One region of the Pseudarthrobacter lactosi genome, then DNA from elsewhere that is predicted to be linked to it. Evidence: riboswitches for the same ligand, from Rfam matches in the RefSeq annotation. Region 1 holds a riboswitch; each other region holds the start of a gene.
What was found. Region 1 has a riboswitch for S-adenosylmethionine ahead of ACZY0Q_RS17995 (DUF1737 domain-containing protein). Riboswitches for the same ligand answer to the same signal wherever they lie in the genome.
Positions count from the first base shown of each region.

Region 2: it holds a riboswitch for S-adenosylmethionine, as region 1 does, so the genes downstream of both, metX (homoserine O-acetyltransferase MetX) here and ACZY0Q_RS17995 (DUF1737 domain-containing protein) in region 1, are expected to answer to the same signal.
Region 3: it holds a riboswitch for S-adenosylmethionine, as region 1 does, so the genes downstream of both, ACZY0Q_RS05120 (aminotransferase class V-fold PLP-dependent enzyme) here and ACZY0Q_RS17995 (DUF1737 domain-containing protein) in region 1, are expected to answer to the same signal.

Region 1 is NZ_JBVAYS010000004.1:177,156-186,461, forward strand. It holds gene ACZY0Q_RS17975 (acetyl-CoA C-acetyltransferase) at 1-342, shown strand, start outside; gene ACZY0Q_RS17980 (glycoside hydrolase family 5 protein) at 450-2,249, shown strand; gene opgC (OpgC domain-containing protein) at 2,330-4,813, opposite strand; gene ACZY0Q_RS17990 (hypothetical protein) at 4,900-5,409, opposite strand; SAM riboswitch class IV at 5,535-5,650, shown strand; gene ACZY0Q_RS17995 (DUF1737 domain-containing protein) at 5,664-5,921, shown strand; gene ACZY0Q_RS18000 (rhodanese-like domain-containing protein) at 5,918-6,331, shown strand; gene ACZY0Q_RS18005 (O-succinylhomoserine sulfhydrylase) at 6,328-7,536, shown strand; gene ACZY0Q_RS18010 (LysR family transcriptional regulator ArgP) at 7,637-8,539, opposite strand; gene ACZY0Q_RS18015 (LysE/ArgO family amino acid transporter) at 8,609-9,232, shown strand; gene ACZY0Q_RS18020 (glutamate--cysteine ligase 2) at 9,268-9,306, opposite strand, start outside.
Region 2 is NZ_JBVAYS010000002.1:615,315-624,620, forward strand. It holds gene ACZY0Q_RS12660 (VOC family protein) at 1-83, opposite strand, end outside; gene ACZY0Q_RS12665 (bifunctional o-acetylhomoserine/o-acetylserine sulfhydrylase) at 289-1,641, shown strand; SAM riboswitch class IV at 1,709-1,823, shown strand; gene metX (homoserine O-acetyltransferase MetX) at 1,836-2,951, shown strand; gene ACZY0Q_RS12675 (hypothetical protein) at 3,035-3,565, opposite strand; gene ACZY0Q_RS12680 (winged helix DNA-binding domain-containing protein) at 3,579-4,805, opposite strand; gene ACZY0Q_RS12685 (SGNH/GDSL hydrolase family protein) at 4,857-5,705, opposite strand; gene ACZY0Q_RS12690 (alpha/beta hydrolase) at 5,801-6,451, shown strand; gene ACZY0Q_RS12695 (RNA-binding S4 domain-containing protein) at 6,523-6,756, opposite strand; gene ACZY0Q_RS12700 (DMT family transporter) at 6,790-7,788, shown strand; gene ACZY0Q_RS12705 (glycine--tRNA ligase) at 7,962-9,306, shown strand, end outside.
Region 3 is NZ_JBVAYS010000001.1:1,100,499-1,109,804, reverse strand. It holds gene ACZY0Q_RS05145 (hypothetical protein) at 1-194, opposite strand, end outside; gene ACZY0Q_RS05140 (fluoride efflux transporter FluC) at 237-635, opposite strand; gene ACZY0Q_RS05135 (fluoride efflux transporter FluC) at 632-1,051, opposite strand; gene ACZY0Q_RS05130 (metal-dependent transcriptional regulator) at 1,052-1,765, opposite strand; gene ACZY0Q_RS05125 (class I SAM-dependent methyltransferase) at 1,797-2,555, opposite strand; gene ACZY0Q_RS05120 (aminotransferase class V-fold PLP-dependent enzyme) at 2,660-4,084, opposite strand; SAM riboswitch class IV at 4,120-4,233, opposite strand; gene hisN (histidinol-phosphatase) at 4,390-5,202, opposite strand; gene rsgA (ribosome small subunit-dependent GTPase A) at 5,257-6,372, opposite strand; gene aroA (3-phosphoshikimate 1-carboxyvinyltransferase) at 6,356-7,756, opposite strand; gene ACZY0Q_RS05100 (DoxX family protein) at 7,763-8,299, opposite strand; gene ACZY0Q_RS05095 (sigma-70 family RNA polymerase sigma factor) at 8,616-9,306, shown strand, end outside.

The sequences.
Region 1 (9,306 bases):
ACCGCCGGACCGGACGGGTCCCTGCATTCCCAGCCGTCGCGCGCCATTGAGCGGGCCCTGAAACTTGAAGGGCTGAGCATTGACGACGTGGACCTGATCGAGATCAACGAAGCCTTCGCGTCGGTTGTACTGCAGTCCGCCAAAGACCTGGGGATCAACGCGGACAGGATCAACGCCGACGGCGGCGCCATCGCCCTGGGCCACCCGGTGGGCGCATCGGGGGCCCGCCTGGTCCTGCATCAGGCGCTGGCGCTGAACCGGCGCGGCGGCGGGACAGGCGTGGTTGCCCTGTGTGGCGGCGGCGGCCAGGGCGATGCCCTGATCCTCAAAGCCCGCGGCTAGGGGCTTACGGGGGGCTACCTAATCGTGAATCTTTATGGAAAAGACCACGACAGGCGCTGCGCGAGCTAATAGGCTGGCCCTCTACCCGCCGAACGAGGGAGCTCTCGATGCCCGGGGTCACTCAGCCGCACGGACCGGAACGGACACCGCGCCGTCGTTGGTGGCCGCCGAACGGGCACCGGCGGCCGTGGTGGCTGTGGACGCTCCTGCTGGTGCTGGTTCCGCTGCTGGTTGTTGCCGGGTGCGCGCTGAACGGGACCAAAGAGGGCGAGTCGGCGCCAAAAGCACCATCTCCCCCGCAGTTCGTGACCGCCGCGGGTACGGGTCTGGTTCTCGGCGGCGAGCCTACGAGGCTGAAGGCCGTGAACTTCTCCAACCTGTACCACAAGAACATCGATGGGTCCGATCTCCTCAGCACCCGCGACCATTCGGAGGCAGACTTCGGGCGCGCCAGGCAGATGGGTTTCAATGCCATCCGCTTCGCCTTTGCCGGTGAGTGGTACGCCGACTCCCCTACGGTCTTCTTGAAGTGGCTGGACCAGAACGTGGCCTGGGCGCGGCAACAGAAAATGCGCCTGATCCTGGATCTGCATACGCCGATCGGCGGCTTCTGGCTGGATCCCACCGGGGACGCCGTCAACTTCGATATCTGGTCCGATCCGGCGCTGCGGCAAAAAAATGCCGACCTGTGGCGCGAAATCGCCACCCGGTACAAGGATGAGCCTGCCGTTGCCGCTTACGATCTGCTCAACCAGCCCGTGACAACGGATGCGACTGGTCAGCAGTGGCAGGACTTTGCACGGGAACTGGTGGCCGTGGTGCGGTCAGTGGACTCGAACCATCTGCTGGTGGTGGGCGGGGTGTACGGGGTCAATGGCCGCTACGGCACTGCCGGAATCAATCAGCATTTTCTGGTCGACGACAAAAACGTTGTGTACGACTTCCATTTCTACGAGCCCATCAAGTACACCCACCAGTACGCGTCCTGGGTTGAAGGACCGATCAAGGACGGCGGCCGCTACCCTGATCCGAACGTGATCCTGCCGACCGGGGACAGGGTGCAGCTGACGGAAAGCCGTGTCACCAGTCCATCGCTGCCCCTTGGAACGTCGGACTGGAGGACCTACGACAGCGGCATCGTCGCGATCACCGACAGCAAAGCGGTAGCGGCCACCCCGTTGGTCATTTCCCAGGGCGGCATGCGGGGAAAGGCCTACTTCGACGCGATCACGGTGACGGAGTACAGCCCTGACGGCACCGAAATCCGGCAGATCGCCACTGACCGCCTGGACAGCGCCGGGACGCTGGACTGGCAAGAATGGGAGGTGGGCGGGGATCCGGCGTCACCGGCCGGGTTCGCACGGGAGGCGGCCGGCTACCAGGACAACGGCGGCCTCTCAATCAGCGACGCCGCGGGCACCGGGTCGATCGCGGGATGGAGCAACGATGCACACCTGTTCAAGGTAGTGCCCGGTAACAAGTACCGCATTCAGGGCCAAATGCGGGGTGAGAATATTGCACCCTCAACCGGCGCTCTCCCCGTGATCTGCCTCCAGCTCGATGTTTACGCCGAGTCGCCTGGCGCCGCCGGCGACGGATTCATGGCACGCGACAAGGCCTATCTGGCCCATGAGATGGCGAAGAACGTGCAGTTCGGCAAGGACAATAACGTGCCGATGTCGGTCCTGGAATTCGGCCTGGTCCGGCAGGCCTTCCAGATGGAGGGCAAGGGCGGCGGCCAGTGGGTCACCGACATGCTGGCGCTCCTGGAAGAAAACAACCTGAGCTTCGCCTATTGGGAATACCACGGCGCCCGGATGGGGCTCTATCTGAGCGGCGCCGGCAAACCCACCGAACCCAATACGGCCCTCCAGGAACTCCTGACCCGCGAACTGCACGACCAGTGAAACTCCGGTAACCCGGCGGGCCAAGCCAGCTGGCGTCACGCCAGACCAGGTGGGGTCAGGTCAGGTCATGTGGTGCCAGGTCAGGTGGGGATGATCTTGAACAGGAAGCGCGTCCGGACCATGACCCACAGGAGCCCCAGGATTACAGCGTAGGCAGCCGTGTTGAGGAGAATGTCGCCCTGCTGCAGGGCCGGGATGTTGGCAACCACGGCGATGAGGACCACGTGGATAACAAAGACGTAGAGCGTGGCCCGGCCCAGCGGGATAAGAAACCATCCGAAGGCACGCTCGGTGGGCTTCCAGTAGGCCGTGAGGAAAGCGTAGGCCGCTACCACCAGGACCACGACGTTCAGCAGCCGTCCCGGCGCCAGGTAGGTGCGGGCAAAGAAGGAGTCATACATGGCCCGGTACAGGGAATCCGGGATGACGCCCAGCCGCAGGTCAAACCCGTTGGCAAGATAAGGGTTGCCCCAGGACAGGAACGCGAAAACCATGGCGGCCCCGCAGCAGGCTGCCACCGCCCAGGTGTGGGCCGAGAGCCATGCAACGATTTTCCGCCGGTGGAAACCTGCCACCAGGCCGATCACAAAAAGCACCTGCCACACCAGCAGCGGAAATGAATCCTCGAACTGGGAAGGCAGCAGCCTGGTCCGGGTGGCCGCGCCCGCTGCGTAGACGCCCAGCGTTGCCGCCAGTACCCACAGCGCCCGGCCGCGGTTCAGGGCGGCGAGGATCAGCGGGCTGACCAGCAGGAGGACAACGTACAGGCCCATCACATTGAACTGCCACGGCCCGAACTGCAGGAGCAGGATGGCCGGCAGGACCTGGGGCGGAACGGGGAACTGAAAAAGCGATTCCATGCCGGCATAGAGGTTGTAGGTCCGGCCGGACGCGGCATGGCCGGCCCCTCCTGTTCCCTGGTCGGTGTAGGTGGTGAGGGGATCCGTCTGGAAGATGGGCAACAGGGAAACCAGGAAAATGCCCACCAGCACTACCAGGGCGGTGACATAGAGCTTGCCCGCGCGCCGTGACGTCAGGTCAACCACCGTGCCGAAGTCGTCCTTGACCCGTGGGCCATAGACCATGCCCACCACCAGTCCGGAGAACAGCACAAACAGCTCCGCGCCCGAGACGAAACCCACCGCTTCCTGGGTCAGGAGCTGGAACAGGGACGTCAGGCCCAGGTGGTTCACCACCACAAAGACGATGGCTGCCCCGCGCAGCAGGTCCACGCGGGCATCCCGGTTTGACGGGTCGTTGTAACCCCAGGCAGCCACGGCGGTCACCCGCCGCGGGACCTGCCACAGGACAACAAGGAAGATGAGCAGGGCCGCGCCCACGCTCCAGGCCGCCACGCCCGTCAGGGTGTTGGCCTGGGCATACTCCTTGCCGGAGACGATTCCCTCGACCGGACCCGTGACGAGGCCGGACCCGTCCAGCCGGGCGCGTGCCGCTGCAGCCACGTCGGCGTTTCCCGTGATGGTCCAGTCGATGCTGGCTACGCCGGTGTCCCTGGTGCTGGTCCGTTCGTCCCAAACCACGGCAGCGGTCTTGCTGAACTGTCCGGACGTCGCAGTTTCGAGTGTCTGGTCCCACCAGCCCCGTTTGATGTCGGCCTCCGCGGCGCCGCCGGCAGCGGGGCTGTAGAAGGCCGCGGTCTGCAGGAGGAACGGCTTGTCCCGTTGCTCCACGTAGGTGGCGTAGAAGTCCTCGTTGCCCACTCCGGTCAGCATGCCTGCCAGTTCCCCAGGGGCGGCCACGGTGTTGACGGCGGCCGTGCCCGCGGTGTCGTCGTGGTAGGCGGACAGCCCTACCCATTCCACGGCGTCGTCCCCGGGATAGTAAGGCGCGTAGGCGCCGTCGGTGCCGTCCCAGGTGCCATCGCCGTTCGTGTCCAACAGGGCCAAGCCCTCGCTGCCGGCAGCGGGGGCATTGCGGTTCCGGTCAAAGGGGTAGTCCCGCCCCAGGAAGGGTGCCCACACCATCACGGTGCCGGCGTCGTCCGTTTCCTTGAACTCCGCAGCCACTGCCCTAAAGGCGGCCCGGTAGGCGGCCGGCTGTTGCCCCCAGTCAAGCCAGCTCCCGTTCATGTCCGGGGCGAAGCGGACCAGCACCTGGCCCCGGAAACCCGCGGAAATCCTGGTGATCTCGGCGGCAAATGACCGGGCGGCGGCGTCGTCGATCTGCTGCAGCGGAACCGTGGGTTTGACGGTGAGCATGGCATGGGAGCCCAGGGCTGCAGCCTGGTCCAGGAACTGCCGGATAGCGGTGGTTTCCGAGGAACGGAAGGGGATGGAAATGTCATGGCCCAGCAGGGCCGGCGTCGCTCCCAGCCGCTCGGCAAAGCTGGCCGCCGAATCCTCGCCCCATTCAAGGACAGCGCCCAGCAGCGGCTTTCCCGGCTCCGGAGCTGTGCTGGCAGCGCGGGCGGTGCCGGCGGTAAGTCCCATCGCCAGGACAGCCAGCAGGACGGTGAGCAGGAGCACGACGGCGGCCCGCAGCCGTGTCTGCTTGGCAGGGCCGGCAAGGCTGGCGTTGCGGGTCGGAGCGGTGGCTGTTGGCATACTGGTGTAATCCCCCAAGAACGGCTGCTTCAAAGACGGTGGCCGGTGCCTCTGCAAACTCTATCTGCCTCCGCCTTTGGTCCGGTTCAGCCCTGCTTAGTCTCGGGTCCCAGGACCAACAGCGGCACGAGCCGCTGCGCACAGGCGACTCCGACGAGGGTCTGCGGTCCGGCCCCCGCCCTGTTGTTCACCCCGGTGTCGTCGCACCAGTCCACGCCATAGGGGTAGGCCGTGACCCCGGCTGTCCCGGGTGCCATGCCAGCCGGGACGGTGAACACCAAAGTGAAGCCGCCGTCGTCGGTCATGGGAGCGAGCTCTTGCAGCACGGTGGTGCCGTACGGATCCAGCAATTCCGCCTGGACCCGCGCGTCGGCGCCGTAGCGGGCATCGCAGGTGGTGTCCGGCGCGCTGACGGTGACCTGGTCACCCGGTTTCGCGGCGGCCGGCGAGATGGAAAACTCCGGCGGCATGCAGGGCGGCGGAGCGAAAATGTCCCGGCAGCCTGTCGCGCCCAGGAGCACCGGCACGGCGCACAGCCCCACGGCCAAAACCCGTGCCCAGGCGCCCGTCAGTGAGTGGCCCCGCATCTTCCCCATGACCCGATTGTCCCGTCGGCGCCCGGGTTACGGAAGCACGGCGGGGTTACGGAAATTCGCGTTGGTTACGGAACATGACGACGGCGGCCGTGCGGCAGAGCGGGGCGGGTGTTACGTTTTTGGGGAGTAATGAGAACCGGCGCCAAGCCCTGACTGGCCGGTCGGCAACCCTCCCTTTCGCGGCGGGGTGCCTCAGGTGAATACTCGGCATATCGACCAATTCGAGCTGCAAGCGTGAAAGAAGGAGTTCCGTCGTGTCTGACGCCCCCGCCCCTGAAGAGAAACTGTTGTACCGGCTTGTCACCGGGCCGGATGACAGGTCTTTCTGTGAACGGATTTCCACTGCCCTGGCCGAAGGGTATGTCCTGCACGGCAGCCCGGCCGCGACGTTCAACGGCGGAGGCGTGATTGTTGCCCAGGCACTGATCCTCCCGACGGCGATCGCCAGTGCGGATGCCGCCGTCGCCACCGCCGTGGAAGACCTCGAGTTCGACGGCGAGGGCCACGCGTGAGCTACGCCGGAGACCTCACCCCGCAGGAAGCCTGGGCCAAACTGGAGCTGGGCGCCATCCTGGTGGACGTCCGCACCGAGGGCGAATGGGCCCACATCGGCATCCCCGATACCAAGGCCACGGACAACGATCCCCTGTTCATTCCGTGGACGTTCCCGGGCGGCATCCCCAACCCGGATTTCATCACTGACCTGACACAGCAGGCGCCGGAGGACGACGGCACGGAGCTGGTGTTCCTCTGCCGCTCGGGCCAGCGCTCCATCGCCGCCGCCGTCGCCGCGACGCAGGCCGGTTTCACCTCCTACAACGTCCTGGAGGGTTTCGAAGGCGAGCCGGACCGGTACGGCGAGCGCACCGTCAACGGCTGGAAGAACCGCGGCCTGCCCACCAACCTTGGAATTGCCAAGTGACCTTCAACGAAGACGCCGCCGGCTGGAGCGCCGAGACGCAGGCCGTCCGAGGCGGGCTGGACCGCACCAACTTCCAGGAAACCACCGAACCGGTCTTCCTGAACTCGGGCTTCGTCTACGAGTCCGCTGCCGCCGCCGAGCGTGCCTTCACCGGCGAGGACGAACGCTTCGTCTACTCCCGGTACGGCAACCCGTCCGTGGCCACCTTCCAGGAACGCCTCCGCCTGCTCGAAGGCACCGAGGCGTGCTTCGCGACGGCGTCGGGCATGTCAGCGGTGTTCACCGCTCTGGGTGCCCTCTTGGCGGCTGGGGACAGGGTGGTTGCCGCGCGTTCCCTGTTCGGCTCCTGCTTTGTGATCCTGAACGAAATCCTGCCGCGCTGGGGCGTGGAAACCGTGTTTGTTGACGGCCCGGACCTGGATCAGTGGGCTGCCGCACTGTCGGAGCCCACCACCGCCGTGTTCTTCGAATCGCCGTCCAACCCGATGCAGGAAATCGTGGACATCGCCGCGGTCAGCGAGCTCGCGCACGCCGCCGGGGCCACCGTCGTCGTGGACAATGTCTTTGCCACTCCGCTGCTGCAGCGCTGCGGCCAGTTCGGCGCGGACGTGATTGTGTACTCCGGCACCAAGCACATCGATGGCCAGGGACGCGTCCTGGGCGGCGCCATCCTGGGCACGAAGGAATTCATCGACGGCCCGGTCAAGCAGCTCATGCGGCACACGGGCCCGGCGCTCTCCGCATTCAACGCCTGGGTGCTCACCAAGGGCCTGGAGACCATGGCGCTGCGCGTGAACCACTCGTCCGCGTCCGCGCTGCGGCTGGCCGAATGGCTCGAACAGCAGCCGGCCGTCAGCTGGGTCAAGTACCCGCTGCTCAAGTCACACCCGCAGTACGAGCTCGCCGCCAAGCAGATGAAGGCCGGCGGCACCGTCCTCACATTGGAACTTGCGACGACGGGTGGCCGCTCGGGCAAGGAAGCCGCCTTTGCGCTGCTGGACGCCTTGCGGATCATCGACATCTCCAACAACCTTGGCGACGCCAAGTCCCTCATCACCCACCCGGCCACCACCACGCACCGTGCCATGGGTCCCGAAGGCCGTGCCGCCATCGGGCTCAGCGACGGCGTGGTGCGGCTGTCCGTGGGCCTGGAGGACGTGGACGACCTCATCGGCGACCTTGAGCAGGCCCTGAAGCACATCTAGTCCTGGTTGGCGCTAGCGTGGCGCGAACGTACAGTTGAGGCCCTGTTTCTATAGGCTTGTAGGGCCTCAACTGTACGTTCGCGCTTAGCTTTGTGCTCGGTCAGGCGCCTGGCTGGCGGAGCTGCCGGGCCGCCGTCTCCCGGACCGCCGCGGAGAGCTGGTTGAGCACCGGCGAGTCGATCTTCCACCGCTGCCAGTACAACAACACGTCCACGGGATCGGCCGGTGCCAGCTCCACGAGGCCGCCGTTCCGGATGTCGGCCAGGCACTGCTGATCCGGCAGGAGCCCCCACCCCAGTCCCAGCCGGATGGCTTGGGCGAACTCGGCCGACGACGGCACATAGTGCCGCGGTGCCGCCATTTCCGCGCCGGTCAGCCTGCGGAAGAACCCGTCCTGCAGGTCATCCTTGCGGTCAAAGTCCACCACCGGAGCCAGGCTTCCTGCAGCAAGTTCCGGCCCGTCGGGCCACCAGCGCAGGAGGTACCCGGGGCTTGCCACCGCGCGGTACCGCAAGGAACCCAGCGGTTCCACACTGCAGCCCTGGACCGGTTCCGGCGTTGCGGTTACCGCGGCCATCACCGATCCTGTCCGGAGGAGCTGGGTGGAATGCTGTTCATCTTCCCGGCGGAGTTCGAAGCACGCGCCGAGGTCCGGCGGAAGACTTGCCAGCGCCGGCATGAACCAGGTGGAGAGTGAGTCCGCGTTCACCACCAAGGGGATGGGCGCCGTCGGCCGGTCCTGGTTCGCCCCGAGCTCCTGCTGGGCGTCCCATTCGAGCTGCCGGACCTGCCTGGCGAACCGCAGGATGGCTTCCCCGGCTGTTGTGGGCCGGACGGGGTTGGTGCGCTGCAGCAGGATCTGGCCGGCCGCGTCCTCCATCGCCTTGAGCCGTTGGGAAATGGCCGACGGCGTGACGTACAGGCTCCGCGCCGCCGCCTCAAGGGTGCCTTCGTCCACGACTGCCGCGAAGGTCCGGAGCTGCTCAAACTGGAACATCTTCATTAGCTTTCCTTAATAGAGATAAGAATATTTAGCTGGAGTAATCCTAGTCCGGCCCGTACGTTGGAGGATATGGATCTGACTGCATTTCTAGGCCCCGCCGCACTGGGTTTCGGCACAGGCCTCGCCCTGATCGTGGCCATCGGCAGCCAGAACGCCTTTGTGCTCCGGCAGGGCATCCGCGGCGAGCATGTGGCCGCCGTCGTCCTGGTCTGCAGCGTCTCCGATGCGCTGCTCATCGCCGCAGGCATCGCCGGAGTGGGGGCGCTGCTCCAGTCGAGCCCCGTGGTCGTGGACGTGGTTCGGTTTGCCGGAGCCGCCTTCCTGGTGGGCTACGGCGTCATGGCCGCGCGCCGGGCGATTCGTCCGGGGGCGTTGACGGCATCGGGGCGGCAACCCGCCGTCGGCCTCGGCGCCGCCCTCAGCACGGTGCTGGCCTTGACCTGGCTCAATCCCCACGTCTACCTGGACACCGTGCTGCTGCTCGGATCGGTGGCCAACCAGCAGGCGCAGGATCTGCGGTGGTGGTTCGGGGGCGGAGCCATCGCCGCCAGCATTGCCTGGTTCAGCGCGCTGGGTTTCGGCGCGCGGGCCCTTCGGCCCTTCTTTGCACGGCCCTCGTCGTGGCGCATCCTGGACGGACTCGTCGCCGCTGTCATGCTCACGCTGGGGATACGCCTGGCGATCGGTGCGTGAAGTCGTTTGATTCTTGACGCGAAGGTCCCGGGAAGTCAGGACTGGCGCACGCGCAGCAACTCCGGGACTTCGTC
Region 2 (9,306 bases), on a different contig from region 1:
ACGCCGAGGGCGGACGAAATACGTTCGGTGGTGGCAACGAGGCCATCTTGTTCACAGGCGTAAGAGACGTGATCCATGCGCATGCCATCATCTTGGCACTTTGTGATCCGGCTCTCAGCTAAGGGTAGCCTTACCGGAATCTGTCGCGTCACGAGTGGACATTCCGCAGGAAAGCAGGGAGAAGAAGCGGCCGGCTGACCACGTTCGTCACAATCCTGTTCCCGTGAGGGAAAGTCTTCCTACACTGAACGCAACCGAGCAGTGCCACGCCACGTCAAGGAGTATTGAATGTCGAACGGATGGTCTTTCGAAACCCGCCAGATCCACGCAGGCCAGGAACCGGACAGCGCCACCGGCGCGCGGGCGCTCCCGATTTACCAGACGACGTCGTTCGTCTTCCCGAGTGCCGAAAGCGCCGCCAACCGGTTTGCCCTCGCGGAGCTCGCACCAATCTACACCCGCATCGGCAACCCCACACAGGATGCTGTGGAACAGCGGATTGCCAGCCTTGAGGGCGGACTCGCGGCATTGCTGCTGAGCTCGGGGCAGGCCGCTGAAACGTTTGCCATCCTGAACATCGCCGAAGCCGGCGACCACGTCGTGGCCAGCCCCAGCCTCTACGGCGGGACGTATAACCTCCTGGCGCACACCCTCAAGAAGTTCGGCATTTCCGTCACGTTTGTGGCCGACCCTGACAACCTGGACCATTGGCGCGACGCCGTCCAGCCCAATACCAAGCTCTTCTTCGCCGAAGTGGTCTCCAACCCCCGCCAGGACGTGCTGGACATCGAGGGTGTGTCCCGGACCGCCCACAACGCCGGCGTGCCTCTCGTGGTGGACAACACCCTCTCCACGCCCTACCTCATCCGCCCGCTCGAATGGGGCGCGGACATTGTGGTCCACTCCGCCACCAAGTACCTCGGCGGGCACGGCTCGGCCATTGCCGGCGTGATTGTGGACTCCGGCAATTTCGACTTCGGCGCGGACCCGGAACGTTTCCCGGGCTTCAACACCCCGGACCCCACGTACAACGGGCTGGTCTACGCCCGTGACCTCGGGGCAGACGGAGCACTCGGCGCCAATCTGTCCTACATCCTGAAGGCGCGCGTCCAGCTGCTCCGTGACCTCGGCTCGGCGGTGTCACCCTTCAACGCCTTCCTTATCGCCCAGGGCCTGGAGACACTGAGCCTGCGGGTGGAGCGGCACGTGGCTAACGCCGTCGACGTCGCCCAGTGGCTAGAGGCGAGGGACGACGTCGAATCCGTCGCCTATGCGGGGCTGCCCTCCAGCCCCTGGTACGAGCGCGGCCGCAAATATGGGCCCAAGGGCACTGGTGCGGTGGTGGCGTTCAACCTGGCCGGGGGCGCAGAGGCAGGGAAGCGCTTCGTGGACGCCCTGGAGCTGCACTCCCACGTGGCCAACATCGGGGACGTCCGTTCACTGGTGATCCACCCGGCATCAACCACGCACAGCCAGCTCTCGCCCGAGCAGCAGGCTATCGCCGGGGTCACCCCGGGACTCGTGCGTTTGTCTGTGGGCATCGAACACATCGATGACATCCTCGCCGACCTTGAGGCCGGGTTCCGGGCGGCCAAGGGTGCGGCGGACCCTGACAAAGACGCGGGAAGCCAGCAGCAGTAGGGCTCCGTAAAGTCACAACCAGTCACACGCTTAGCCATAGGCCGGGGCTGTTCGTACACTCGAAGCAGGTCATGAGTGCCAGCGACAGCCCCGGCTTGCTGGCCGGCAACCCTCTTTTGCGGCGGGGTGCCCCGGGTGAGGACCTGGCCTGCCGGTCAATTGACGGTGGGCAAGCGCATAGAAAAGGTCCTTCCATGACGATCACCATTTCCCGTACTGCAGCACCCGGAAACGGCGTGGTCCGCTACGCCAGCATCGGCGGACTTGAGCTCGAAGCCGGCGGTTACCTCCCGGACGTCACCCTCGGCTATGAAACGTGGGGCACCCTCAACGCGGACGGCTCCAACGCGGTCCTGATTGAGCACGCCCTGACCGGCAGCACGCACGTGACACGCGGCGACAGTGACGAGCCCGGCTGGTGGGAACAGCTGGCCGGACCCGGCGCGCCGGTGGACACGGACCGGTTCTTTGTGGTCTCCATCAACATTGTGGGTGGCTGTTACGGCTCCACCGGGCCGTCCTCGGTTGCCCCGGACGGCAAGCCGTGGGGGTCACGGTTCCCACTGGTAACACTGCGGGACACCACGGCAGCTGAGGCCAGGCTGGCTGACCAGCTGGGCATCCTTAGCTGGTACGCCGTGCTGGGCGGCTCCATGGGCGGCGCACGGGCGCTGGAGTGGGCAGTCACCTACCCGGAACGGGTCCAGCGGTGCGCCGTTATCTCGATCGGTGCCGCTAGCACGGCCGAACAGATCGCGTTCGCCCAGGCCCAGACGCTCGCCATCCGCCAGGACAGCAATTTTAACGACGGCGACTACTATGGCGGTCCGCTGCCGGAGGACGGGCTGGCGCTGGCGCGGCGCATTGCGCACATCACCTACCGCTCCGCCGAGGAATTCGATGGCCGCTTCGGACGGTCGGCCCAGCACCCGGAATCACCGTTCCAGGCGGCTGCGTTGGGGGAGCGGGGCCGCTACCAGGTGGAAAGCTACCTGGACCACCAGGGCAAAAAGCTGGTTCGCCGCTTTGATGCCAACAGCTACATCGCCATCACCGACGCACTGATGAGCCACGACGTCTGCCGCGGGCGGGGTACCCTGGATGAAGCCTTGGGCCGGGCCACCGCCAGGTTCTTCGTGGCCGCCGTGGACAGTGACCGGCTGTACTTTCCGTCCCAATCCCGTGAACTGGCTGTTGCGCTCCCGGGTGACGTGGATGTGCACGTTATTGAGGCTCCGATCGGCCACGACGGCTTCCTGACCGAGATCGGCCAGCTCGGCGTCCAGCTCCGGAACACCTTCCTGGTCTAAGCGCTGGCCCCTGCCCTTAGGCGCGAACGGACAGTTGTGACCCCGGATCGGGGCCTCAACTGTACGTTCGCGCTGTTAAGTGGTTAGCCGTTCATGATGTCGGAGCGGCGCTTCATGTAGTCCTCCATGGCCAGCTCGCCGTTGCTGTACTGCTGGTCGAGTTCGGCCAGTTTCCGGGCGCGGTACCCCTGCGGGCCCGACGGCGGCAGGGGAATGCCGGGGGCGGCAGGCTGCTGCGGTGCTTCCGCGCGCTGCTCCGGCGCCGGCTGGGGGTCAGGTTGCGGCTGGCCGTACGGCGGAAACTGCTGGTCCGCGGAAGGCATCGGCTGCATGGGCGGCAGCGGCTGGCTCGGCGGCAGGGGCTGCGGGCTCATGATCTGGCGGTAGCCGCCGCTCATGTAGTCCTGCTGCGTGTAGCCGTCACGGGGCTGCTTGCTCTGCGGCCCCGGGTACTGTTCGCTGCCCGGGTACTGCCCGCCGCCGGGAAACTGCTCGGGGTAGCGCCCGGAAAAGCTCTGGTCCTGGTTCCGTTTGTTCACGGATTTCCGGTACATCCGCATCGCCATCGGTACCACGAAGGACAGAATGATGATCCAGAAAAACAAGCTGTTCACGGTGTAGCGCCTCTCATATGTGTCCTTCCAGCTTAACCCCGGCGCCCACACGGACGGCCGGGATCCCCAGGAAGGCCCCATACCGGTCCACGGCGTCCTGCACGGCCGCGTCCAGAGCCGGGTCCGCGCCAGCGAACAGACGGATATCCAGCTCACAGCGGCCGGCGAACAAAGTGTGGCGCCAGCAGCCGGCCATCCGCCCGTCGAGCAGCACCACATGAATCGGCGCCCCGGCCACCGGAAACGCCGGGGCGGTGCCTCCCAGATAATGCCGCGTGGCTGAATAGCCCATCACGTATTCGTCGTAGCACTGGATCAGGTCGATCCGCGGTCCTGCCGCTGACGTGGCATCGCCGCCGTCCGCCCCGTCGTCGAAATAATGCACGACGCCGTCGATCACCACCGTTGCCAGCGTCTCGGGAGCCGCCGCCAGGGACTGTTGAAGGCCGAGCCGCACGTCGGCCATGGTGAGTCCGGACCAGTCGGCGCAGTCCTTGACCGTGGCCGGCCCGCGGCTCGTGAAGTAGCGGTGGACCAACTCGCCGAGCGCTTCGGCCCGGGTGGGCGGCATGGCCGGGCCGGCAGGCACGCGCTCGTCAAAGAGGGCGTAGGTCTGCTTCAGGGCACCACCCCGACTGCGTACCGGCGTCCCGCTGGCCAGGAGGCCGCTGATCTCGGCGTGCATGATCAGGTAGGCCAGCCCGAAGCCGGTGGCCGCGAACCCTTCGTCCTGAAGCCGCACGGCCAGCTGTTCCCGGGTCAGGTGCCGCCCTCCCCGGACGGCGTCGGCCAGGACCTGCCCGCTCCGGTCAGCGGCGTCGGCCTCAATCCCGGTCCGCCGGTACATGCCGGCGTTACCCTGGTGAAGCCGCGGGGCGGACAATGCCGTGAGCCAGCGAAGGTCCTCCCGATGCACAAAATGCCAGGTAGGCCGCAGGATATGGGTGCGCAGGACGCGTCCGTCGGACACCGCCTGCTCCACGTCCATGGCAGTGGGCACGTGAGCAGCGCCAGCGCCACGTTCAGCGGAGGCCCCGGAAGCAGAACCAAGACCGGTCCGTTGAACCACGCTCCAGCGGGCGTAAGGGAACTCCTGCGCCTGGACAGCCAGGAGGCGCCGGACGGCGTCCGCCGGGGAGCCCAGGCCGGGCCCGCGCAGCCGCTGGGCATAAAGCCGCCGCCGCACCACCTCATCCGGATCCATGGCCGCCTGCGTCACCGTGCTGCCGTGCCACATCATGCCGTGCTGCCGTGCTGCCGTGCTGCCGTGCCACACCCACCCGGGCCGCCCCTAGCGCCGGGCGTCGGTGGTGCCCAGCGGCCCCTCGCCGGAACCCAACGGAACGCCCGGGCCGAACACAGGGCCCGGCGTCGGACGTTTTGCGGTGATTCCGTCGCCGGAGGAACGCTTGCGCAACCTCCGCACCACCCACGGAACAAAATACTCACGGGCCCACACCAGGTCCTCGGAGCGGGCTGCCCGCCAGGTGCGGACCGGCACCGGCTTGGGCCGGAGCGGCTCGAGGGTGTGGTTCACGTTAAGCGATTCCAGCACCATGGCGGCGATGGTGTGGTGCCCCAACGGCGAAAAATGCAGGCGGTCCTCGCCCCACATCTGCGGATCGTTCAGCTGCTTGAGCGACCACATGTCGGCGATGATGGCATCATGGCGGGCCGCCACGGTGCGCAGGTTCTCGTTGTAGATCGCCACCTTGCTGCGGATCCGTCCCAGCACCGAGGAACCGGTATCCGGACCGTTGAACAGCACCACCGTGGCGCCGCCCATGGCCAGGATCTGGACCACTGAATCAAGTTTTTCGGCGAGGGCGTCGGGGTCGCCGCCGGGCCTGATGAGGTCGTTGCCGCCGGCGGATAGGGTCACCAGGTCCGGTTTAAGGGACAGGCACGGGGCGAGCTGCTGGTCCACGATCTGCTGCAGGAGCCGGCCGCGGACGGCCAGGTTGGCGTAGGCGAAGTCCGTCTGGCCCCGGCCCAGTTCCTCGGCCACACGGTCTGCCCAGCCACGGAAACCGCCGGGGCTGGTTGGGTCCGGGTCGCCGATGCCCTCCGTGAACGAATCTCCCATCGCTACGTAGCGGCTCCACGGGTGGGCTTCCGTGGCCGTGGGCGGACTCTGCATGGCTTTCGCGTCATTCACGGTCCTATCCTGCCTCTTCCCTCTCAAGCTACGCCACCGTAGGTAGTTACCACCGGGTAGCTGTAAGAATGGAAACCATGACTGACGCCGAAGTATTTCCCGCCCCTGTTGTCCTGTGGTCCCGGCCGGAGGACCAGCGCTCCGGAAAGCCGCTGCTGGTGCTGCTGCACGGCTACGGCGCCAACGAGCAGGACTTGCTGAGCCTGGCGGATATGCTTCCCGAGGATTTTGTTGTTGCCTCACTCCGGGCGCCCCTTGTTACCGGCCCCGGATTTATGTGGTTCCCCCTGACGGCCTCCATCGAATACACGCTCGATGCCGTCAAAGCCGCAGCCGTGTACGTGCAGGACTGGATTGACACCGTCAAAGCCGACCACCCGACGGTGACGCTGCTCGGCTTTTCCATGGGAATGGCCATGGCCACCACGCTGCTCCGGCAGCGCCCCGCTGACTATGCCGCCGTCGTCGGGCTCTCAGGTTTTGTGGTCAACGCGGACGGCGACCCCACCTTCAAAGATGTCGAACTGGACGGCACAGTGCCGCTCTTCTGGGGCCGGGACCAGCAGGACCCCGTGATCACCCCGGACAAAATCGAGTACACCATGGGCTGGGTGCGTGGGCACGTCAAGCTCACCAAGGTGCTCTACGCGGGCATGTGGCATGGCATCAACCAGCAGGAAATCGGGCACGTCTCCGAGTTCCTGACGCACGAGGTGCTGAACAAATAAACGTACGACGGCGGCCGGCGGCACAGTGCCGCCGGCCGCTGACGTTGTCCTGGCCGAGTCATGCCCGAGAATCAGGCTTCGGGGGCCACGACCTTGACGGTCTGCCCGTTGGTGGTGACGGTATCGCCGTTGTGCAGCTGGCGTCCGCGGCGGTCCTCGATCTCGCCGTTGACCTTGACGAGTCCGTTCTTGATCAGCTCGGCGGCCTCCACGCCGTCCTCCACCAGGCTGGCGAGCTTCAGGAGCTGGCCAAGCCGGATCATGCTGTCGCGGATGGGGATCTCTTGAATGTCCTGGTTGCTCATACAAGTAATAATGCCTGACGGAAGGTGAATCCAATGACCCACACCCCACGGCTGCCGCGGTTCGCGGGGCTCCCGCTGGCCGTCGGGGCGGGGCTGGCCATTCCCGTCCAGGCCCGGATCAACGGCGCCCTCGGCGTCCGGCTCAACGACGGCATCGCCGCGGCAGCGGTGGGGTTCAGTACCGGCCTGGTAGTGATGATCCTGATCTCCCTGATCCTGCCCAGCGGCCGTGCCGGCCTGGCCAGGATCCTGCCGGCGGTCCGGACCCGGGCATTCCCGCCCGCGTATGTGCTGGCAGGCGGAATCGGTGCCCTTTTTGTCTTCGCGCAGTCCTTCACAGTGGGCATCCTGGGCGTTGCACTGTTTACCGTCGCCGCCGTGACCGGGCAAACGCTGAGCGGGCTGTTGGTGGACCGGCTGGGCATCGGACCTGCCGGCAAGAGGGCCGTGACTCCCATGCGGGTCATCGGGTGCGTGCTGACGGTTGCCGCCGTCGCCTGGGCGGTTTCGCCGCGGCTGGCCGGTTCGCCGGGCGCCCCAGGCGCTTCTGCTGAGGGCGGAGGCGGGGTGGAGACCTTGATCTTGCCGTTGATCCTGCCTCTCCTGGCCGGGTTCCTGATGAGTTTCCAGCAGGCCATGAACGGGACGGCGACAGTCCACTACGGTTCGCCCATCGCCGCCACACTGGTGAACTTCGTGGCCGGCGCGGTGTTCCTGTGGATTGCCTTGGCCATCAAGGTGGCTGTGTTTGGGCCGGGCAATCCGTTGCCGGCCGAGTGGTGGTACTACCTGGGCGGGCCCATGGGCTGCGTGTTCATCGGCCTGGGTGCGCTGCTGGTACGCAGCCTGGGAGTGCTGGTGACAGGGCTCGGCATGATCGCCGGACAGCTTTTGGGATCGCTGGGGCTGGACCTCTTGGTGCCGGCCCCCGGGAGCATCGTGGCCCCGGCCACCGTCCTGGGCACAATGCTGACCCTGGCGGCCATCATCCTGGCCACACTGCCGTGGCCGCGGGGTGCCTTCCGGGGGTGAGTGCCTTCGCCGGGCGCCTTCCGGAGGCAGCGGCCGGTAGGCTAGGACACGCAGTTCTCTGCATCTTGTTCCTTCGCCCGCCCCGCCCGCACCCAGCGGTGATGCACGCACGTGCAGCGGGGCCAGATACCCGCGGACCGCACCCAGCGGCCCTGTAGAAATTGGAGTCCACCATGGCAGCAAAATCCGTACTCGACCAGGTCATTTCCCTTTCCAAACGAAGGGGTTTTGTGTTCCAGGCCGGTGAGATCTACGGAGGCTCTCGCTCTGCCTGGGACTACGGACCCCTCGGCGCTGAGCTGAAGGAAAACATCAAGCGCCAGTGGTGGCAGTCCATGGTCCGCGGCCGCGAGGACGTGGTGGGCCTGGATTCCTCCGTCATCCTGCCCCGCCAGGTATGGGAGGCTTCCGGCCACGTTGACGTCTTCTCGGACCCGCTCGTTGAGTGCCTTTCCTGCCACAAGCGCTACCGTGCTGACCACCTCGAGGAAGAGTACGAGGAAAAGAAGGGCCGCCCCGCCGAGAACGGCCTCAAGGACATTGCCTGCGTCAACTGCGGCACCCGAGGCGAATGGACCGAACCCCAGGAATTCTCCGGCCTGCTCAAAACCTTCCTCGGCCCGGTGGCCAACGAGGAGGGCATGCACTACCTGCGCCCGGAAACGGCCCAGGGAATTTTTGTGAACTTCAGCAACGTACTCACCACATCCCGCAAGAAGCCGCCGTTCGGCATCGGCCAGATCGGCAAGTCCTTCCGCAACGAGATCACGCCCGGCAACTTCATTTTCCGCACCCGTGAGTTCGAGCAGATGGAAATGGAATTCTTCGTCGAGCCCGGCACGGACGAAGACTGGCACCAGTACTGGATGAAAGAGCGCATGTCCTGGTACACCAGCCTGGGCATCCGGGAAGAGAACCTGCGCTTCTTCGAACACCCGCTGGAAAAGCTGAGCCACTACTCCAAGGGCACCACGGACATCGAATACCGCTTCGGCTTCCAGGGCTCCGAATGGGGCGAGCTCGAAGGCATCGCCAACCGCACGGACTTTGACCTCTCCACGCACTCCAAGGCTTCCGGCCAGGACCTGAGCTACTTCAACCAGGCCACCAACGAGCGCTACACCCCGTACGTGATCGAGCCGGCCGCCGGCCTGACCCGTTCCTTCATGGCGTTCCTGGTGGATGCGTACACCGAAGACGAGGCACCCAACGCCAAGGGCGGCGTCGACGTCCGTACCGTCCTGCGCCTTGACCCGCGCCTGGCTCCCGTCAAGGCTGCGGTGCTGCCGCTGAGCCGCAACGAGGACCTCTCGCCGAAGGCCAAGGACCTGGGCGCGCAGCTGCGTAAGAACTGGAACATCGACTTCGACGACGCCGGCGCGATCGGCCGCCGCTACCGCCGCCAGGATGAGATCGGCACCCCGTTCTGCATCACTGTGGACTTCGACACCCTCGAGGACCAGGCCGTGACCATCCGCGAACGCGACACCATGAGCCAGGAACGCGTCTCGCTGGACA
Region 3 (9,306 bases), on a different contig from region 1:
CAGACGGCGCATTCCAGGTGCACCCAGACCGGACGCTTGCCGGTCCTGTTGGCCCGCGACTGGATCAGCCATGCCGGCGGGTTGTCCAGGATGTCGCCCAGCTCCGCCTCGGTCATTCGTTTCGGGATGCCATGGCGTTGGGCCATTTCCATCGGTACATCAAGGGCAATTGCCGCGTCACGTCTGCTAATCATCAGAGTCAACGATACGGGACTCGGCCAAACCCGAAGAGCGTCCTACGACGCCAGCGCGATGCCCACAGCCGCCGCGGCAACCCCGGCGGCCAGGTTGGCTCCGACGTTCAGGACTGCCGCTCCGAACCGCGACTCACTCAAGAGCCGCACCGTAGCTGTGGTCCAGGAGCTAAATGTCGTGAGGCCGCCCGCAAGGCCGGTGGCGACGGCTGCCTGCCACTCAGGTGCAAGGCCGAGCCGCCCCGTGATGCCGATGGACAGTCCAATGATCAGGCACCCCGTGACGTTGACTGTCAGCGTGGCCCACGGCCAGTGCCGCGGAGTACTACCGCGGCCGGCAGCGCCGCGCAGCCCCGAATGGCGTGCGAACCAGCTGTCGACGGCGAAGCGCAGCAGGGCGCCGGCCATACCGAACACTCCCACCAGGACGGCGCCCATCATGCCGCCGCCCCCAACCGATCGGCGAGCAGCCGCCCTGCCCGCCAGCCACCGGCCGCGGCGCCCAAGCCCAAGAGCACGGACAGCCCCAGGTAAGCCATCCACACCGGATGTTCGCCGGCACGGGCCAGCTGGTCAATGGAGAAAACCACCGCTGAAAAAGTGGTGAATGATCCCAGGAGCCCGGGCCCGAGGCCGGCGCGGAGCCAGAATGCCGTCTCCGGACGGGCCATCCACACCGTAGTGAGGGCGGCCAGCACAAAGCTGCCCGCCACATTGATTCCCAGGGTTGTCCAAGGCATTGTCCCCGCGGTTTCCGGAAACGCGAGTCCCAGCCCGTACCGGAGTTCCGTTCCGGCCAGGCCGCCAACCGCAACGGCCAGCCAGGCCCGCCACTGCGGCACGCGGGTGTTCATCATTCAGCTGCCGCTGAGGGTGCAGCCGGTGTGGGGGTGGTCGCTGTGGACCCAGAGCGCAGCGGTGACTTCATCCGCGAGATCGTAGTCCCGTTTCCTGCCGGCGGTACTGATCCGCACCACCAGCGCGCCGCCGAACGGCTTCCGGCCCACTACCTCCACCTCTGCATCGAGATCGATTTCCTCGGCGGAAAGATACCGGAGCAGATCCGGGTTCTCGTCGCTGATGCGGGTGATCCGGCCGGTGTGCCCGGGATCGAGTTCGCCGAGGAGATGGGCCGGTGGCAGCAGCACCGTGCCGTCCGCGGCGGGGATCGGGTCGCCGTGCGGGTCGCGTTGCGGGTTGCCGAGTTTCGCGGCCATGCGCTCGATAAACGTGTCCGACACCGCATGCTCCAGCAGTTCGGCTTCGTCATGGACTTCGTCCCAGCTGTAGCCGAACTCCTGCACGAGGTAAGTCTCAATAAGGCGGTGCCGCCGCACCATGGACAGTGCCAGCCGGACACCGGAGTCCGTGAGGGTGATGGCGCTGTAGGGCTTGTGGTCCACCAGGCCCTGGTCCTTGAGCTTGCGGACCATCTCCGAGACCGAGGAATTGGCCACCCCCAGGCGCTGCGCGAGCTGGGAGGACGTAATTGGTTTGTCCTGCCACTCCGTGAAGCCGTAGATGACCTTGACGTAGTCCTCGATCGAGGAGGAGGGCGCGCTGGTCTTCACGCCTCCAAGCCTACCCGGTGGTCCGCGCCCGTTACGCCTTCGTAGCCCGCCACGTCAGCGTCAGGTACGGCAGGCCGATGTCCTCTTCCACGCCGTGCCCCAGATGTTCGTGCAGATACCAGTCCAGATTGGCCAGGACCTTGCTGCGGGTGGCTTCGCCGGCGCGCAGGTAGTAGCTGCGGGACTTCGTCAGGTCCATGATCTCCGCCGTGCTGAGGCTGTCCTCCCACCGCGTCACATGGCTCTCGAGGCCTTCAAACTCCGGTCCCACCACCGGGCGGAACCCGGGCTTGTAGACGTCGCCCGCGTGCATGATGCGGGACAACCGGTGCACCCACGGAACGGACGTGTCCAGCTGGTTCCAGATCAGCCCCACCGTTCCGCCGGGGCGCAGGAGCCGCGCCAGTTCGGTACTCGCGGGCAGCGGATCGCACCAATGCCAGGCCTGCGCAACGCTCACGACGTCGAACGAGGAGTCAGCGAGTCCTGTGGCCTCCGCGGTCCCCTGGGTCGTGTTCACCCCCGGGTAGTGTGCCCGCAGCTGGTCAAGCATGTCCGGGGACGGGTCCACGGCGGAAACCCCCAGGCCGCGTTCCAGCAGCAGTGCGGTGAACTTCCCGGTCCCGGCGCCCACGTCCACTGCGTCCGTGGCACCTGCCGGGATCAGCCAGTCCGCTGATTCGGCCGGGTAGCCAGGACGCACACGCTGATAATGTTCGCCGCCGTCCTGGAAACTCTGCCCGAGTTCCAGGCGGCGTCCGTGCTCAAGCCTGGGGCCACCCCGTGCCACGTGCGGCCTCCTTCAACTGTGCCCATCGGTATCCTTCGAATTTACCGCATGGGCCGCCACCAGGTGGGCAGCAGTCAGGTCAGGAAGCAGGGACGAAAGGGTGCTCAGTCGTCAAGGCACGGAGCTGCACCGGCAGTGCCGGGCGTGTTGGGCGCCCAGTGCGGGTACGTTCGGGTGTCGTTGGCCGGAACCCAGCGCCCCGCGTCCACCACGTAATCCCAGCCCAGGCCGGTCCGGCGAAGTTGCTCCAGTCCGGCGAGGAGCCGCTGGGCATCCTCCAGGCGGGATCCTACGCCGAAGCTGGCCCGCAGCGAACCCGAGGGAAGGCCGAGCCGCTTGAGCAGCGGGTGCGCGCAGAAGCGGCCGTCCCGGAGACCAACGCCGTGTTCGGCCGACAGGTAGGCGGCCACGAGTCCGGCGTCGTACCCTGCCACGGAGAAGTTCACCACGCCGATGGTGCCGGTTTCAGCGTCCGTATCCGAGAAGATCTGATGCACAGTGACGCCGTCGATCTTCCCTAGCCCGTCCACCAGGAATGACCTGATGGCCGCTTCGTGGGCGTGCCAGCGGTCGTGGTCCAGGGATGCGATGACCTGGGTGGCTCGGGCCAGCGTGGCCGCGCCCAGGACGTTGGGGGAGCCGCCCTCGTGCCGGGCCGGACCGGTGGCCCAGCTGACGCCGTCGAGCCTGGCCTCGCGGACGGCGCCGCCGCCGGCCAGATGGGGAGTGCCTGCGTCGAGCCAGTCGGTGCGGCCCACCAGTACCCCGGAGCCGAACGGCGCGTAGAGCTTGTGGCCGGAGAAGGCGAGGTAGTCGACGTCGTCGGCACTGATATTGATGCGCCGGTGCGGCGCCAACTGAGCGGCATCCACCACGATCCGTGCGCCGTACTGATGGGCGAGGGCGGCCAGGGCCTTGACCGGGAGGATCTCGCCGGTGACGTTGGAGGCACCCGTGATCGCGAGGAGGCTCACGTTGCCCTGCTCAAGCTCGGCACGGAGGACCTCGAGCGTCCCCACGATGGTGTCCGCTGCGACGACGCTGCGGTGCGGGACGCCCTGCCACGGCAGCAGGTTGGCGTGGTGCTCGATGTCCAGGTAGAGGACATCGCCGTTGGGCCGTCCGTCCGTCGCCGGCAGGCAGCCCGCCAGCAGGTTGAGCGAGTCGGTGGTGTTCCGGGTGAAGATGACGGAGTCGTCCGGGCGTCCGCCCACAAAGTCGCGCACGATGTTCCGGGCGTTCTCATAGACGGAGGTGCTGATCTGCGATGCAAAGCCGGCGCCGCGGTGGACGCTGGCGTAGAACGGCAGGATCTCGTTGAGGTAGGCCGACACCACGGAGAGGGCAGGAGCGGAGGCGCCGTAGTCCAGGTTCGCGTAGCGGACGTGGCCGCCCTGGATCAACGGTGCCTGGATTTCAGCGCCGGTGACCGCGGAAAGGGGCCGCCCGGCTACGGCGGCGGCATCCTTGAACAGCGAAGCGGCGTTGTTGGGAGAAACACTGCTGGGGGAGACGGTGGCAGTTGTCACGGAGACCTCACTCTAAAAGGACTCCCGGTACCGGGAATCCGCGCTTGCCGTGTCCCTTCCGGACCGGCCTGGTCGTCACCCGGGGCACCCCACCGCGAATGGAGGGTTGCCGGCCAGCAAACCGGGGTTTAGCGCTGGCACTCGTGACCTGTTAAGAGCGTAGAACATGCGCCGGGGGGAGAAGGAAGCCCGGCTCAATGTTAAGGGCTTTGTTACGTGCGTTTGAGGAAGGGAACATTTGTCGAAGATACGACGGCGGACACCCCCATCAGGAGGTGCCCGCCGTCGATAATTCGAAAATTGACCTAAAGGAGGTCGTCCAGATCCGGGTTAAGCCGTTTGAGGACCTCTGAATGCAGGATGGAATTGGTGGCCAGCGCGTTGCCGCCGAACGGTCCGTCCTGACCCTCCAGGGAGGTGAAGCGGCCGCCGGCTTCCACCACGATGGGCACCAGGGCAGCCATGTCGTAGAGGTTCAGCTCCGGCTCGCAGGCAATGTCCACGGAACCTTCGGCCACCATGCAGTAGGACCAGAAATCACCGTAGGCGCGTGTGCGCCACACCTCTTCGGTCAGTCCCAGGAACTCATCCAGGTTGCCGCGTTCCTTCCAGCCGCCCAGGCTGGAATAAGACAGGGAGGCATCCGAAAGTTGGGAGACGTCCGAGACCCGGAGCCGCGTTGCGGCGGCGAGCGACTTGCCCATGTAGGCGCCGGAACCCTTGGCGGCCCACCAGCGCTTGCCCAGCGCGGGGGCGCTGACAACTCCCACCACGGGTTCGCCTTCGTCCACGAGGGCGATCAGGGTGGCCCAGACCGGGACGCCGCGGATGAAGTTCTTGGTGCCGTCGATGGGATCAATGATCCAGCGGCGGGAGCCGTGGCCGGAGCTGCCGAATTCCTCGCCCAGCACGGCGTCGCGGGGACGCGAGCGGGAGAGCTGGCCCCGGATGGCTTCCTCCGCGGCCTTGTCCGCGTCCGTGACCGGTGTCAGGTCCGGCTTGGTCTCGATGCGGAGGTCCAGTGCCTTGAAGCGGCTCATGGTCTGGTCGTCCACGGAATCGGCCAGCACATGGGCAAGGCGCAGGTCATCGTTGTAGCTCGAAGCGGGTTGGATCATGGTTACAAACTACCGTCTCAGGGCCGTGGGGTTGGGGACGTCGGCTTTAGGCCGCTAGCCTATGCTGCCCAGTTCCTTGGTTTCCTGGCCCACCAGGCGGGGATCCGTGCCGAGTAGCCGGCGCAGTGACGCAAGCCGGGCCGGGCCGGTGGGGCCTGCTTGACCGGCCGCCACCCAGGCGTCCACTCCACAGTTGACGGCCGCCGTGTTGTGCTTGCAGCCACGCTCGCACGCATCCGTGCCCGGCTCCAGGTCCGGGAAGGACCGCAGGATCCGGTCCGGGTCCACGTGCGCCAGCCCGAACGAGCGGATGCCAGGGGTGTCGATGATCCAGCTCCCGGCGGGAGCCCCGGTCAGCTTCAGGGCAAGGGCCGACGACGACGTGTGGCGGCCGCGGCCGGTCACCGCGTTCACTCCACCTGTAGCCCGTTCGGCCCCGGTGAGCGCATTGACCATGGTGGACTTGCCCACGCCCGAATGCCCCAACATGACCGAGACCTTGCCCTCGAGGTACGCGCGGAGCTGCGAGACCGCATCCCCGTCCAGGCGGGCAGAGAGGCCGTCATCGGAGCGGGCATCAATACCTGAGGCCTCGGAGTCTGACGTGCGGCTGATGATTACCGGGAAGTCGAGGTGCTCATAGTTGGACAACAGTTCCGCGGGATCCTTGACATCAGCCTTGGTGACGAGCAGCAGCGGCTCGATGCCGGCGTCGTACGCGGCCACCAGGGCGCGGTCAATGAACCCGGTGCGTGGCTCCGGGTTTGCGGCGGCCACTACCACCACCAGCTGATCGGCGTTGGCCACCACCGCACGTTCGATCGGATCAGTGTCATCGGCGCTGCGGCGCAGCAGGGTCCTGCGGTCCTGGATCCGGACCAGCCGGGCCAGGGTGTCGGGCTCCCCGGAAACATCGCCTACAAGGGAGACGAAGTCGCCGGCCACCACGGGGGAGCGGCGCAGTTCGCGGGCCCTCGCTGCAATGATGATCCGCTCCTCGCCCGAGTCCTCTCCGACGACGGCGGTGTAGCGGCCGCGGTCCACGGTGATGATGCGGCCCGTGACGGCGTCATCGTGGCTGGGGCGGTCCTTCGTGCGCGGCCGGGAGCCCTTTTTGCTGGGCCGGATCCGGACGTCGGACTCGTCCCAGGAATCAGTGCTGCGTGCCACCAGCGGAACCTTCCGTGGCGTCGCCGGCGGCCGCGCCCTGGGCGAGCATGTCCGCCCACATCTGCGGGAATTCCGGCATGGTCTTGGCCGTGGTGGCGATGTCCTGGACCTCGATGCCGGGAACGGCGAGGCCGAGGATGGCGCCGGCAGTGGCCATCCGGTGGTCCGCGTAACTGTGGACGACGCCGGCGTGCAGCTTTGCCGGGCGGATCACGAGGCCGTCGCTGGTCTCTTCCGCGTCGCCGCCGAGGCGGTTGATTTCGGTGACGAGCGCGGCCAGCCGGTCTGTTTCGTGGCCGCGAAGGTGGGCGATGCCGGTCAGCCGTGAAGGTCCACTGGCCAGGGCGCAGAGGGCCGCCACGGTGGGCGCGAGCTCGCTGGTTTCGGCAAAATCTGCACCCTTGATTTCTGGTCCGCCGGTGACGGTCAGGATGCCGTCAGCCAGACTGACTTCTGCGCCCATGTCCGCCAGGATGCTGCGCCAGAGATCTCCGACCTGGGTGGTGCCGGTGGGCCAGTCCGGGATCCGCACCGTTCCGCCCGAGGCCAGGGCGGCGGCCAGGAACGGGCCGGCGTTGGAGAGGTCCTGCTCGATGCGCTGATCAAAGGCACGGATGGGGCCCGGGGCCACCATCCAGTGGTTCGGTACCGAATCGTCCACGGTCACGCCGACGCCGCGAAGTACGGCAACCGTCATGTTGATGTGGTCCAGGCTGGGGACCGGCCTGCCCACGTGCTCCAGGTGGAGTCCGTCAGCAAATCTGGCGCCGACCAGCAGGAGGGCGGAGACAAACTGGGATGACGCGCTGGCATCGATCACGAGGTGGCCGCCCCGGACCTCCCCGGTGCCTTCAACGGTGAACGGCAGTGACGAGGGGGTCCCGCCGTCGGACGCGGTCAGGTCCACCCCGAGGGCCTTCAGGGCCTCGATGATGGTGCCCATGGGGCGATTCCGGGCGTGGGGATCGCCGTCGAACACGCTCACGCCGTTGCGCAGCGCCGCGAGCGGCGGAACAAAACGCATCACTGTTCCGGCGAGGCCGCAATCAATGTGCGTCGTCGACGACGGCTCCTCCTGGCTCAGCGGCGTGATCTCAAGGTCCGGCCCGAAGGCCCCGTCGCCGGGCACCTCTTTGATGGTGGCTCCCAGCTGGCGCAGGGCCTCGATCATCAGGGCGGAGTCCCGGGAATGCAGGGGTGCGCGGAGACGGGACGGTCCGTCGGCCAGCGCGGCCAGGACCAGGAACCTGTTGGTCAGGGACTTGGAACCAGGCACCGTGACGGTGGCATCGATGGGCCTGCTGGCGAAAGGTGCCTGCCAGTGCGGAACCGTGTGGCTGGAGACGAGTGGATCCGTGGCTGCGGGCGGGGTGGAACCGGTCATCCGTCCTTACGCCCCCGTTGCGTGATCCACGGCGCGGCGCACGGCCTTGTCCGCCTTGTGGAGCTTTTGGCCGGTGGTCTTCCGGGCACCCGCAGCAGTCTTCCGGGCGTCCGCGGCCAGGTGCTCGGCACGCCAGGCCAGGCCCGGCTTGCCGGCGGTGTCCACGGAGGCAAGCAGAGCACCGCCACTGAGGGAAATGTTCTTGAGCAGCTGGTTCCGGCGGGCCTGACGGCCTTCCTTGGTGCTGATGTCCGCGCTGCGCCACTCCACAAAGGTATTAAGGAGGGAGATGACGGTCAGCAGTGAGGCCGAGAGACGGCTGAACTTACCCAGACCGAACAGCACGCCGGCACCCACCTGCGTTCCGCCAATCACCCGTGCCAGCATCTTCTCGTCGGCCTGGAACGGCAGCGACGCGGCCGCCTTCTGCAGGAGCGGCGAGAGCTGGGTGGCGGTGTCATCGGCGTTCTTAAGCTTGTCCAGTCCGGCGACGACGAAACTGGAAGCCAGCATGGGGCGGGCGAGAGTACGGACAAAGGACATGGATTTCCTCCTGGCTGGACGAACCGCACCGAATGCGGCGGAGTCCGTTCTAGTCTTGCACTTTTGAGGAATATTTGCCTGCCGCCAGCGGTTATGGATTGCGGGTCCGCAGAACACCGGACGAATTGACGCACCACGAAATGCCGGGCAGGTATTTGCCTTGAACACCCCGGCATGAGACAGACTGGAGTTGCCCTTGAGGTTACTGAAGGACGGGACGGAATCCGCCGGGCCCGTAGCACTGCAGACTCTGGAATCCGATCCTCCGGAGTACGGAACGCCACGTGCCAAGGCCGTCACAGTACACTTGAACGCAATGAGCACCCTGGATCCGGCCCTCGAGGCCATGTATGAGGCATCCGAACGCGAAGCCAAAACAAGCAGTGAAGCCAACGCCAGCAGTGAGACGCCGGCAGGAAGCGACGCGCAGCCTGAAGCGGGCGTCCCTGCGGCCGTTGAGCCTGTTTCCGTCCACGCTGCAACCGTTGAGCCTGCGCCCGCTGAGCAACCCGTGGATGTGGCTACCGAATCGGCGGAGGAACGCAGGGTCCGTTTTGAGCGTGATGCCATGCAGTACGTGGATCAGCTTTACTCGGCCGCCATGCGGATGGCCAGGAACCCCGCGGATGCGGAAGACCTGGTTCAGGAGGCCTACACCAAGGCGTTCTCAGCATTCCACCAGTACAAGCCCGGTACCAACCTCAAGGCCTGGCTGTACCGGATCCTGACCAACACGTACATCAACCTCTACCGCAAGCGGCAGCGCGAACCGCTGCAGTCGAACTCGGACACCATTGAGGACTGGCAGCTTGCCAGGGCTGAGTCGCACACCTCCCGGGGCCTGCGATCAGCCGAGGCTGAGGCGCTGGACCACCTGCCGGACTCTGACGTCAAGCGGGCGCTCCAGGCGATTCCCGAGGAATTCCGGCTGGCGGTGTACTTCGCCGACGTCGAGGGCTTCGCGTACAAGGAAATCTCGGACATCATGAACACGCCCATCGGGACAG